3 regions of the Bradyrhizobium sp. C-145 genome follow, and region 1 is predicted to be linked to each of the others. Evidence: predicted binding sites of a transcription regulator. Region 1 holds the regulator's gene; each other region holds the start of a gene.
The links. The regulator LexA, encoded in region 1, represses DNA repair genes until DNA is damaged. The targets are predictions, from matches to a motif close to TGTTCNNNNTGTGTTCNG.

Region 2: LRP30_RS10910 (DUF3072 domain-containing protein) is a predicted target of LexA. The motif match lies at 1,659-1,676, and genes of this name have one in related genera.
Region 3: uvrA (excinuclease ABC subunit UvrA) is a predicted target of LexA. The motif match lies at 1,297-1,314, and genes of this name have one in related genera.

Annotation. Positions count from the first base shown of each region.
Region 1 is NZ_CP088150.1:4,646,263-4,649,519, reverse strand. Features, by position in the region: gene LRP30_RS21670 (hypothetical protein) at 10-444, opposite strand; gene lexA (transcriptional repressor LexA) at 1,023-1,724, opposite strand; gene glp (gephyrin-like molybdotransferase Glp) at 1,902-3,113, opposite strand.
Region 2 is NZ_CP088150.1:2,375,959-2,379,215, reverse strand. Features, by position in the region: gene LRP30_RS10935 (hypothetical protein) at 25-246, opposite strand; gene LRP30_RS10930 (hypothetical protein) at 387-644, shown strand; gene LRP30_RS10925 (hypothetical protein) at 739-981, shown strand; gene LRP30_RS10920 (hypothetical protein) at 1,148-1,357, opposite strand; gene LRP30_RS10915 (hypothetical protein) at 1,376-1,597, opposite strand; gene LRP30_RS10910 (DUF3072 domain-containing protein) at 1,713-1,907, shown strand; gene LRP30_RS10905 (DUF6496 domain-containing protein) at 1,996-2,292, shown strand; gene LRP30_RS10900 (hypothetical protein) at 2,299-2,637, opposite strand; gene LRP30_RS10895 (Do family serine endopeptidase) at 2,937-3,257, opposite strand, start outside.
Region 3 is NZ_CP088150.1:4,466,167-4,469,423, forward strand. Features, by position in the region: gene LRP30_RS20810 (outer membrane beta-barrel protein) at 1-218, shown strand, start outside; gene LRP30_RS20815 (outer membrane protein) at 452-1,123, shown strand; gene uvrA (excinuclease ABC subunit UvrA) at 1,410-3,257, shown strand, end outside.

The DNA of each region.
Region 1 (3,257 bases):
AGGAACGGCTCAGCCGATCGGCAGACGCGTGATCGTCGGCCGGCTGTCGGTATCGATCTGCGGCTTGTGCTCGCGCTCGCTGACCGGCTGCGTCACCGGCAGTTGCAGCACGGTTGCGTGCTGGCCTTCGACGAGCTGCGTCACCAGCACGTATTTGCCGTCGGGGAATTCGATCGCGTCATGATGGCGATCGGGAATGTGCGGATCGATCTTGCCGAACTTGCCGACGCGGGAGTTGATCGTGCGCGTCCAGATCCAACGATTGTCGTAACGGACGTTGTCGGCGAAGGCGAGCTCCGTTCCCGGCAGCAGGCAGACGGCCACGGTCGGGTCGGCCGCGGAAGCGAAGCCGCGCGTCGAGGTGCCGCGGAACGTTGTCGACACGATCGTCTCGCCGACTTCGGCGGGGCGCGATGCAACGGCATGCAGACTGTAGTCACACATCGGGTGCTCCTATTCGAAGATAGCAACCCGCGCCTCTTTCGGAGGCGCAAGCCTCTATCAGAGTGGAAGCACGTAACATTCTGCTTGGTTGTGGGCGAATCTGCGGCTGGCGTCAGTCGGATGCGATCACATTATCTTTCCCGAATCCAATAGGAACAAAGCTCGCTTCAGTGCATTTGGCGGATGCGAGCGTCAGCGGCCTGCGGGCGCCGACCATCCGGAATATGGCCAACTCGGCTGTGGCTGTCGCGCGACGGCACTTCGGGCGCTGCGGAATTGCTCACTCGTTGTCGCATACGCCGACTTGCGGGGATGGTGCTGCGATTGTGCTGCGAATGCTTGCGCTGCCGATGCAGCGATCAGCACAGTTGCGAAGGCGCTCAAAACGATCCTACGCATCGTTGTCTCCTCGATCTCTTGAGCCGCAAGGCGATGAGTGCTTCGGGCGGCATGCCGAGGACCTAGCGCTTGGAAAGGGGCCAGATAATCTGCCCGAGACCAGAAAGACTATCCAGCTGAAGCGGACAATCCGTCCGCTCCAATCGGAATCATCGGTATCGAATGACCACTGAGTCTTCTCAGTACTTGCGGTACAGTCCGATCAGCTTGCCCTGAATCTTCACCCGGTTCGGCGGCAGGATGCGCACCTCGTAGGCGGCGTTGGCGGGCTCGAGCGCGATCGAGGCGCCGCGGCGGCGGAAGCGCTTGAGCGTCGCTTCCTCGTCGTCGATCAGCGCCACCACGATGTCGCCGGTATCGGCGCTCTCGTTGCGCTGGATCAGCGCCATGTCGCCGTCGAGGATGCCGGCCTCGACCATCGAATCGCCGCGCACTTCGAGCGCATAGTGTTCGCCCGAGCCCAGCATGTCGGGCGGCACGCTGATGGTGTGACTGCGGGTCTGCAACGCTTCGATCGGCGTACCGGCTGCGATGCGACCCATCACCGGCACCGCAACGGGACGCTCGCCCTCGTCGGCGGGTGGGCTGGAGCTCGCGCGCACCTTGCCGAGATTGCCCTCGATGACGCTTGGCGTGAAGCCGCGGCGGTTGCCGGCGGCGGCCTGGAGCTCAGGCAGCTTGATCACCTCGATGGCGCGAGCGCGGTTGGGCAGGCGGCGGATGAAGCCGCGCTCCTCCAGCGCGGTGATCAGGCGATGGATGCCCGATTTCGAGCGCAGGTCGAGCGCATCCTTCATCTCGTCGAAGGAGGGCGGCACGCCGCTTTCCTTCAGACGTTCGCTGATGAACCGCAGAAGCTCGTATTGTTTGCGCGTTAACATCTCGACCAAAGTCCCCCGGTTGATGTCGTTCGATTCCGAGACGCTGAATTGGAGCGGCGAACCGCTACCTCCTCGAAACAAATCATGAACGGACACTATATGTTCGATATGTGTTCCGCAACTGCTTAATTTTGCGTGAACGCGACAAAGTTCGCGGAACGCGTGTGGTGGATGCGCTCAGACGGGCAGGCGCAGCACCTCGCAAGGCGAGCCGGCTCCGGCCTTCGGCGCGAACGGCGCGCGCACGAGAAGTGCCTGTGCCGCAGCGAGATTCGCAAGCAGCGAGGAATCCTGGTGATGGACGGGAACGGCCACCAGCGTGCCGTCGTCGCGCTGTTCCAGACGTGCGCGAAGATAATCCGCGCGCATATCGTTTGCGCCCACATCGCGGCCGAGCACGGCGCGCTCATGGCGGTGATGAATCACGGATCGACCCGACACCGCACGAATCAGCGGGACCATGAACAGGAAGGCGCACACATAGGAGGAGACGGGATTACCCGGCAGGCCGATCACGCGCATCGCGCCGAGCCGCCCATGCATCATCGGCTTGCCCGGGCGCATCGCAATCTTCCAGAACGCCATCGAGATACCTTCGTCCCTCAGCGCCTGCTGGACCAGATCGTGGTCGCCGACCGATGCGCCGCCGGTCGTGACCAGGATGTCGGCGCCGCTCTCGCGGGCGCGGCGGATGCCGGCGGTGGTGGCCTCCAGCGTGTCGGCGGCAATGCCAAGGTCGATGGTGTCGGCCCCCTCGCTGCGGGCGAGCGCGTGCAGGGCATAGCCGTTGGAATAGACGATCTGGCCGCGGCCGGGCGAGGCGCCTGGCATCACCAGTTCGTCGCCGGTGGCGAGGATCGCGACCTTCGGGCGGCGGCAGACGGCAAGCTGCGGGTGATTCATGGCGGCGGCGAGCGCGAGGTCGCGCTCGGTGAGACGGGTTCCCTTGCGCAGGAGCGCGTCGCCTTCGGCGAAGTCGACGCCTGCGGGGCGGATGTGCCGACCGGGAATCGCGGCTTCCTTGATCGTGATGCGCTTGCCGTCCGCGACCGTATCCTCCTGGATCACGACCGCGTCGGCTCCGTTGGGAACGACGCCGCCGGTGAAGATCCGCACGGCTTCGCCGGCGCCGACCGTTCCCGCGAACGGACGACCCGCCGCCACCTCGCCAATCACCGTCAGTCGGGAATCGATCGCCCCCGCGTCGGCCGCGCGCACGGCATAACCATCCATCGCGGACATTGCTTCCGGCGGCTGCGTGCGCAGCGCCGCCACGTCGCGGGCGAGCACACGGTGGAAGGCTACGTCGAGAGCAACCATTTCCTCGGTCAGAGGCTCCGCGCCGGCAAGCACGGCGGCAAGCGCATCGGAAACCGGCATGAGAGCCACGGCGAAAACTCCTGCTCGCGGACGAATTGGCAGGAAGCCTTCTAGCCGAGCGCGAGCGCAGAGGCAAAAGAGCAGCCGAGCGGGATGATCATCCCGACGACGCATTCGCAGGCAACGAGGGCGACGTCAGGCCCGGCGGGACAT
Region 2 (3,257 bases), 2.3 Mb from region 1:
GATTCAATCGGAACGGAAAGCGCTCTAGCCGGACGCCGCGCTCGTCATGCGCTGCTCCGTCCGGGGATCGCGCGCGACGCGTCCTTCGAGCCAAGCCTCCGTTCGAGCGAGATCGCGTAGCGCCTTCGCATAGTGGCGAGCCGCGCTTCGTTCCGCGCCGCGCGGGAGCTTGCGCGCCTTGCGCAGGATGTCCGCGGCCGCGTTGCGATAGGCCAGCGAGCGGTACAGAAAGACTACCTTGCCCATATCGATATTCCCGTGTTGACAGCGCTCATCTTCGCAAGCCGGGCATGAACGTCGGATGAAGCTGACGATGACAATTCCTTCATCCTGATGGAACCAATGGCGATCGCGCGCGTTTGCCTGCCAGATCGGGACATAGTTCCATGCGCGCGAAAAAGTCGTCGAACCTGATCTCTCCCACCGGCCTTATCAAGCTGATGACACATGCGATGATGGGTGCAGCCCTCGGCCTCGCCTTCAGCCTCGCACTCATTCTGACCAATCCAGCCGTCGCCAACCTGCTGAGCCATGGCGGAAGCCAAGCCGCTATTGTCTTCGCTCTCACGCTGGTGACGACCTTCGCGATCGGCGCGACGCTCACCGGCATCGTGTTCATCCTCGAAGAGAACAAGCAATCTTGAAGCGTGCGCGACGTGTGGAGAAGCTTTGTTGGGAACTCCTGCGAGGAACGGCCGTTGGCCGCCTGCGTCAATTTAACCCAGGGAGTTCCCCCATATGAAGACAGTCAAGCTCGTCCTCACCGCAATGTTGGCAACGGGCCTCGCCGCCGCGCCGTTCGCCGTGCAGGCGAAGTCGCACAAGGCCAAACATGGATCCTCGATGTCATCGTCGCAGACCACGGGCGCGAATACCAAGTCCTCCAAGGGTGCCGATCCCTCCGGTCAAGGCGGCTCTGGCCCCGGCTCCGACCAGGGCGGCACGATGACGAACAAGGGCGGCATGAGCAACACCAAGTGAGCTCTGGCTGGCAGGGTGAGAGTCCCGCGTTCAGCGCGGGGCTCTTCACTCGAGGACGACGATTCATCTTGCCCTCTCCCTCGCGCTCTAGGCTAGCGCCACATGGTCGGCGCGCTGATCCTCCGACAGCATCGACAATCTCCAGCATGTCGCTTGCGCGAACGCCTTAGCTGCGTCGGATGTCAGTGATGTTAAGACAGCTTGCCGCGGAATTCGTCTTAACGAGATGCTCGAGCTGCGCCCGCTTGCGCGCGATCAGGAGTTGGGCCGCAGCGTCGTCGAGGCCCTCGCGCTGCAATTGCCGGATGGCGGAGCCCAGTTCGAGAATCTCGGCGCGCAATTTCAGGATCCGGTAGTTGTCCGGGTCTTCCTCCACCGCGCGGCCCCCGATGTCTCAGCGGCGGGCCAACACGCGCGCCGGCTTGTCGACATTCTTCAAGGAGCGAAGACGCATCCGGTCGCGAACGTCGGGCAGGACATCGCCGCCCCCGGCCGACTTCCATTCGTCGATAAGCAGGTTGATCTTCCGGCGCAGATTGATCTGCGCCAGAGCTTGTTCGCTGCAGTCGCAATCGCGATTGATGAGAGCGCGCACAGACGCCTCGACATCGGCCATTTCCAGCCTCAAAGCGCTAATTTTACGCCGAATTTCATTAATTCTGTTGTCCATGGCTTGTTAGAACAAAATAAGAACATATAGTCAAGCCAGATTTCAAGGACGGAGGAGCGACATGCAGGTCCAGGCCAAATACGACGCCAGGGTTTTTCTTGGCGAGCAGATGACACGGGCGCAGGGATTGAGGTTGAAGCGGCTGAGCGAAGAGGCCTATCAGCCGGCACAATATGCGCGAGATCTGTCCTCTGCCGAGGCTGCGCGGCGCATTCAGGTGCTGGAGGCCGAGATCGAGCTGGCGAATTCGTTCTGAGCCGCCTTCATCGCCCGGAACATTGCACGCGTGCTGTCGGAACCATGCCAGTGTCGAATGGTTCTCCCTCCGCCAAGGGAGAACAGGCATGGCACGCAAGGCAAAGAAGCGCCGCTACTCGCGCAGCTCCGGCAGCGATGTCGAAAGCGAGATGCGGCGCTACAAGAAAGGTACCGCGAAGAGCGGACGTGGCGGTCGCGGCGGACGCGTGAAGAGCCGCAAGCAGGCGATCGCGATCGGGCTGTCGAAGGCCCGCAAGAAGGGCAAGAAGGTCCCGAAGAAGGCCTCGAAGCGGAAGACGTCCAAGAAGAAGACGTCCAGGAAATCTTCCAAGAAATCTTCCAAGAAATCGTCGAAGCGCAAATCCAGCAAGCGGTCGCGCTGACCTCAGTCAGATCATGCTGCCCGGCATGAAGCAGCGGATCGAAATCCCGAACGCAGTCTTCACCGGCCACACCATGGTGCGGCCGGCGCGGTTCGGCTCGGTGATCACGGCTTCATCCGGCACCTCGACCCATTGCCCGTCCAACCGCACACGGTAGTGCCCGTTGTGCGATTCCCAATCTGGGTCGGAGACAGCAAAGCCGTCCGCATCCGAGCAGCACGGACCGAGGTGGCTGCGCAGGCTGTCGAACCATGGCTTCAGGGGCGAGTTCGCATAGCGGCCATCGTCGCGCCCGAAGGCGTTTCCGGCCGGCAGCACGAACCACGCCACGAGCAGCGTACTCATCAGCGAGAGCTTCAATCGATCCATGTCGGCACCGATCAATGTGAACCAGCGGCCAGTTCCACAAAGCGGCCGGAGGTTCGAAGGTTCCACGCTCGCGAGCCCACTCCGCGGCTGCGTTGCCGCCGAGCAGATGCCCGACCAGAAAGTGTGATGGCCGAACACGGCTTTTTCGGACGAACCGGGTCACCCTCCCTGCCGTTAACGAGAATGTTATCGGGTGACCTGTGGGAATCTTGAGTGCGAATGCGAAAGACGGCCCAAGGGGCCGCCTTTTTGAATTGTACCGATCGAGGTTCGCCTTACGCGAGTGGCACCGCGACGAACCGGGTGGCATCCGCGCTTCTGATCTGCAACAGCACGCTGCGCTTGCCGGACGATTTGGCCTGCGCCAGCTCCGAGCGCACCTCGCCGACATCGCTGACGGCCTTGCCGCCGACATTGAGGATGACGTCACCGGTCTTGATGCCGCGCTGCGCGGCCGGCCCTTCCGGATCAACCTCGGTGACGACGACACCCTTCTGGCCGGCGCCCTGCACATCGCCGGCCGGAGCCAGACCAAGCCCGAGGCGCGGCGTGCCGGCGCCCGGCTGCACCGTGCCGTCATAAGCCTTGCCCTGAGC
Region 3 (3,257 bases), 180 kb from region 1:
CGGGCATCGAGTTCGGATTCGCGCCGAACTGGTCGGTCGGCTTCGAGTACGATCACATCTTCCTCGGCAACCGCACGATCAACTTCACCGGGTCCGGCAATTTTGTCACTGCCCCGCTCGGTGTCGTCACACGCTCCGAGCGCATCAGCCAGGATGTCGATATCGGCTTGATCCGCGTGAACTACCGTTGGGGCGGTCCGCTCATCGCAAAATACTGATATCTACCTGATATCACTGAGAGATTGAAGGCCGGCCTCGCGCCGGCCTTTTGCTTGCGTGCTCTCCGGAACAATAGGTCGGCACTTGCCACGTTTTGGGGGCTGTTGTGGCTTTTCGGAGACACAACTTGCGGCTTTAGTGGTGTAAGCACGGCATTAGTTGGGCCGTTGAGTCCGCTGCCCTTCCGGCATGGAAGGCAACAACAGAAACTGGGACTGGGATTAGATTGAAGATGAAGAAGGTTTTGTTGGCTTCGGCCTGTTTGTTCGCTCTCGCTGCTCCGGCTTCGGCCGCTGATCTCGCAGCCCGCCCCTACACCAAGGCGCCGATCGCTCCGGTTGCTGTTTACAACTGGACCGGCTTCTATCTCGGTGTCGTCGGCGGCGGCGCTTGGGAAGCTACTTCGACCGACCCGAAGATGCAGGGCGGCTTCGTCGGCGGCACCGCCGGCTACAACTGGCAGACCGGCAACGTCGTGTTCGGCATCGAGGCGGATGGCGCCTGGGCTGACGTCAACGCTTCGGCGACCGCGCTTGGCATCACCGTGGCTTCCAAGACCGATGCGCTGGGCACCGTGCGTGGCCGTATCGGTTGGGCCGTCAATAACTTCCTGTTCTACGGGACCGGTGGTTACGCCTGGATCGACAACAAGATCACCCTCAGCGCGCTGGGCGTGAGCGTCTCCGACAGCAAGTGGCACTCCGGCTGGACCGTCGGTGCGGGCGTCGAAGCGTTCTTCGCTCCGCAGTGGTCGGTCAAGGGCGAGTACCTCTATCGCAGCCTCGGCAGCGAGAACTACTTCTCCAACCTCGGCACTCCGCTGGCGTCCGGCACGATCAACTTCCACACCGTGCAGGTTGGCGTGAACTATCACTTCGGCGGCCCGGTCGTCGCCAAGTACTGATCTGAAGTACTGATCTTCGCGACCGACGTCACATCGTCACGAAAGGCCGGCCTCGCGCCGGCCTTTTTGTTTGTAGGAGCCGTTCCCCGCAGTTCCGCCGCTCCTGCTGCCAGATGCCGCCAGCGCACCAACAATCCGTTGACGATTCGCACGTGCCACTGGAAATCCGCGCCCGTTCTTCCTACGTTCGCTGCCATACCCAGCGGCGCCGGTCCCGGTTCCGGGCGAAGCGCGCCTTTTGCATTGGCGCGATCGCGCGTCTTTGGATTCCTTGAGGACCACCGGGATGGACGAAGTGATCAAGGCCAAGCGCCAACTACAGAACGCGGGCTCAAGCCTGCGCGCAATTACGATCCGTGGCGCGCGCGAGCACAACCTCAAGAACATCGACGTCGAGATTCCCCGCGACAAGCTGGTGGTGTTCACGGGCCTGTCAGGCTCCGGCAAATCCTCCCTCGCCTTCGACACCATCTATGCCGAGGGCCAGCGCCGCTACGTCGAATCGCTGTCGGCCTATGCGCGGCAATTCCTGGAGATGATGCAAAAGCCTGACGTCGACCAGATCGACGGGCTATCGCCGGCCATCTCGATCGAGCAGAAGACGACCTCGAAGAACCCGCGCTCCACCGTCGGCACCGTTACCGAGATCTACGACTATATGCGCCTGCTCTGGGCCCGCGTCGGCGTGCCCTATTCACCGGCCACGGGCCTGCCGATCGAGAGCCAGACCGTCTCGCAGATGGTCGACCGCGTGCTGGCGCTGCCGGAAGGCACCCGCCTCTATCTGCTCGCTCCGGTCGTGCGCGGCCGCAAGGGCGAGTACCGCAAAGAGCTCGCCGAATGGCTCAAGAAGGGCTTTCAGCGCGTCAAGATCGACGGCAGCTTCTACGAGCTGGCGGAAGCCCCAAGCCTCGACAAGAAATTCCCGCACGACATCGACGTCGTGGTCGACCGCATCGTGGTGCGCCCCGACATCGGCCAGCGCCTCGCCGAGAGTTTTGAGACCGCGCTGAAGCTCGCCGAAGGCCTCGCCGTCGTCGAGTTCGCCGACGCACCCGCGGCTGCGCCCGCCGAGGAAAAGAAGAAGACCGCAAAAATCCACGACAAGAGCGGACCCGAGCGCATCCTGTTCTCGGAAAAGTTCGCCTGCCCGGTCTCCGGCTTCACCATCCCCGAGATCGAGCCGCGCCTGTTCTCCTTCAACAATCCCTATGGCGCCTGCCCCGCCTGCGGCGGTCTCGGCGTCGAGCAGCATGTCGATGAGGATCTCGTCATCCCCGAGAAGGATCTGACGCTGCGCAAGGGCGCGATCGCGCCCTGGGCCAAATCGTCATCGCCCTATTACGTGCAGACGCTGACCGCGCTCGGCAAGCACTACAAGTTCACACTCGACACCAAGTGGAAAGATCTGCCGAAGAAGACGCAAAACGCGATCCTCTACGGGTCCGGTGACGACGAGATCAAGTTCTCCTATGAGGACGGCGTGCGCTCCTACGACACCAAGAAGCCGTTCGAGGGTGTCATCACCAACATCAACCGCCGCTATCGCGAGACCGAAAGCGAGTGGGCCCGCGAGGAGCTGGCGAAGTACTTCCATGACGTGCCCTGCGAGGGCTGTAATGGCTTCCGCCTGAAGCCCGAGGCGCTTTGCGTCAAGGTCGGCGGCAAGCATATCGGCGAGATCTCGGAGCTGTCGGTGAAGAAGGCCGGCGAGTGGTTCGCGGGCGTGCCCGAGGCGCTGAACAAGCAGCAGAACGAGATCGCCGGCCGCATCCTGAAAGAGATTCGCGAGCGCCTCACCTTCCTGCTCGACGTCGGCCTCAACTATCTCACGCTGTCGCGCTCCTCCGGCACGCTATCCGGCGGCGAGAGCCAGCGCATCCGCCTGGCCTCGCAGATCGGCTCAGGGCTCACGGGCGTGCTCTATGTGCTCGACGAGCCCTCGATCGGCCTGCATCAGCGCGACAACGCCCGCCTGCTCGATACGCTGAAGCGGCTGCGCGACCTCGGCAACACCGTGGTCGTGGTCGAGCACGACGAGGACGCCATTCGCCTCGCCGACTACGTGCTCGACATCGGTCCCGGCGCCGGCATGCATGGCGGCAACATCGTCGCCGAAGGCACGCCCGCCGAC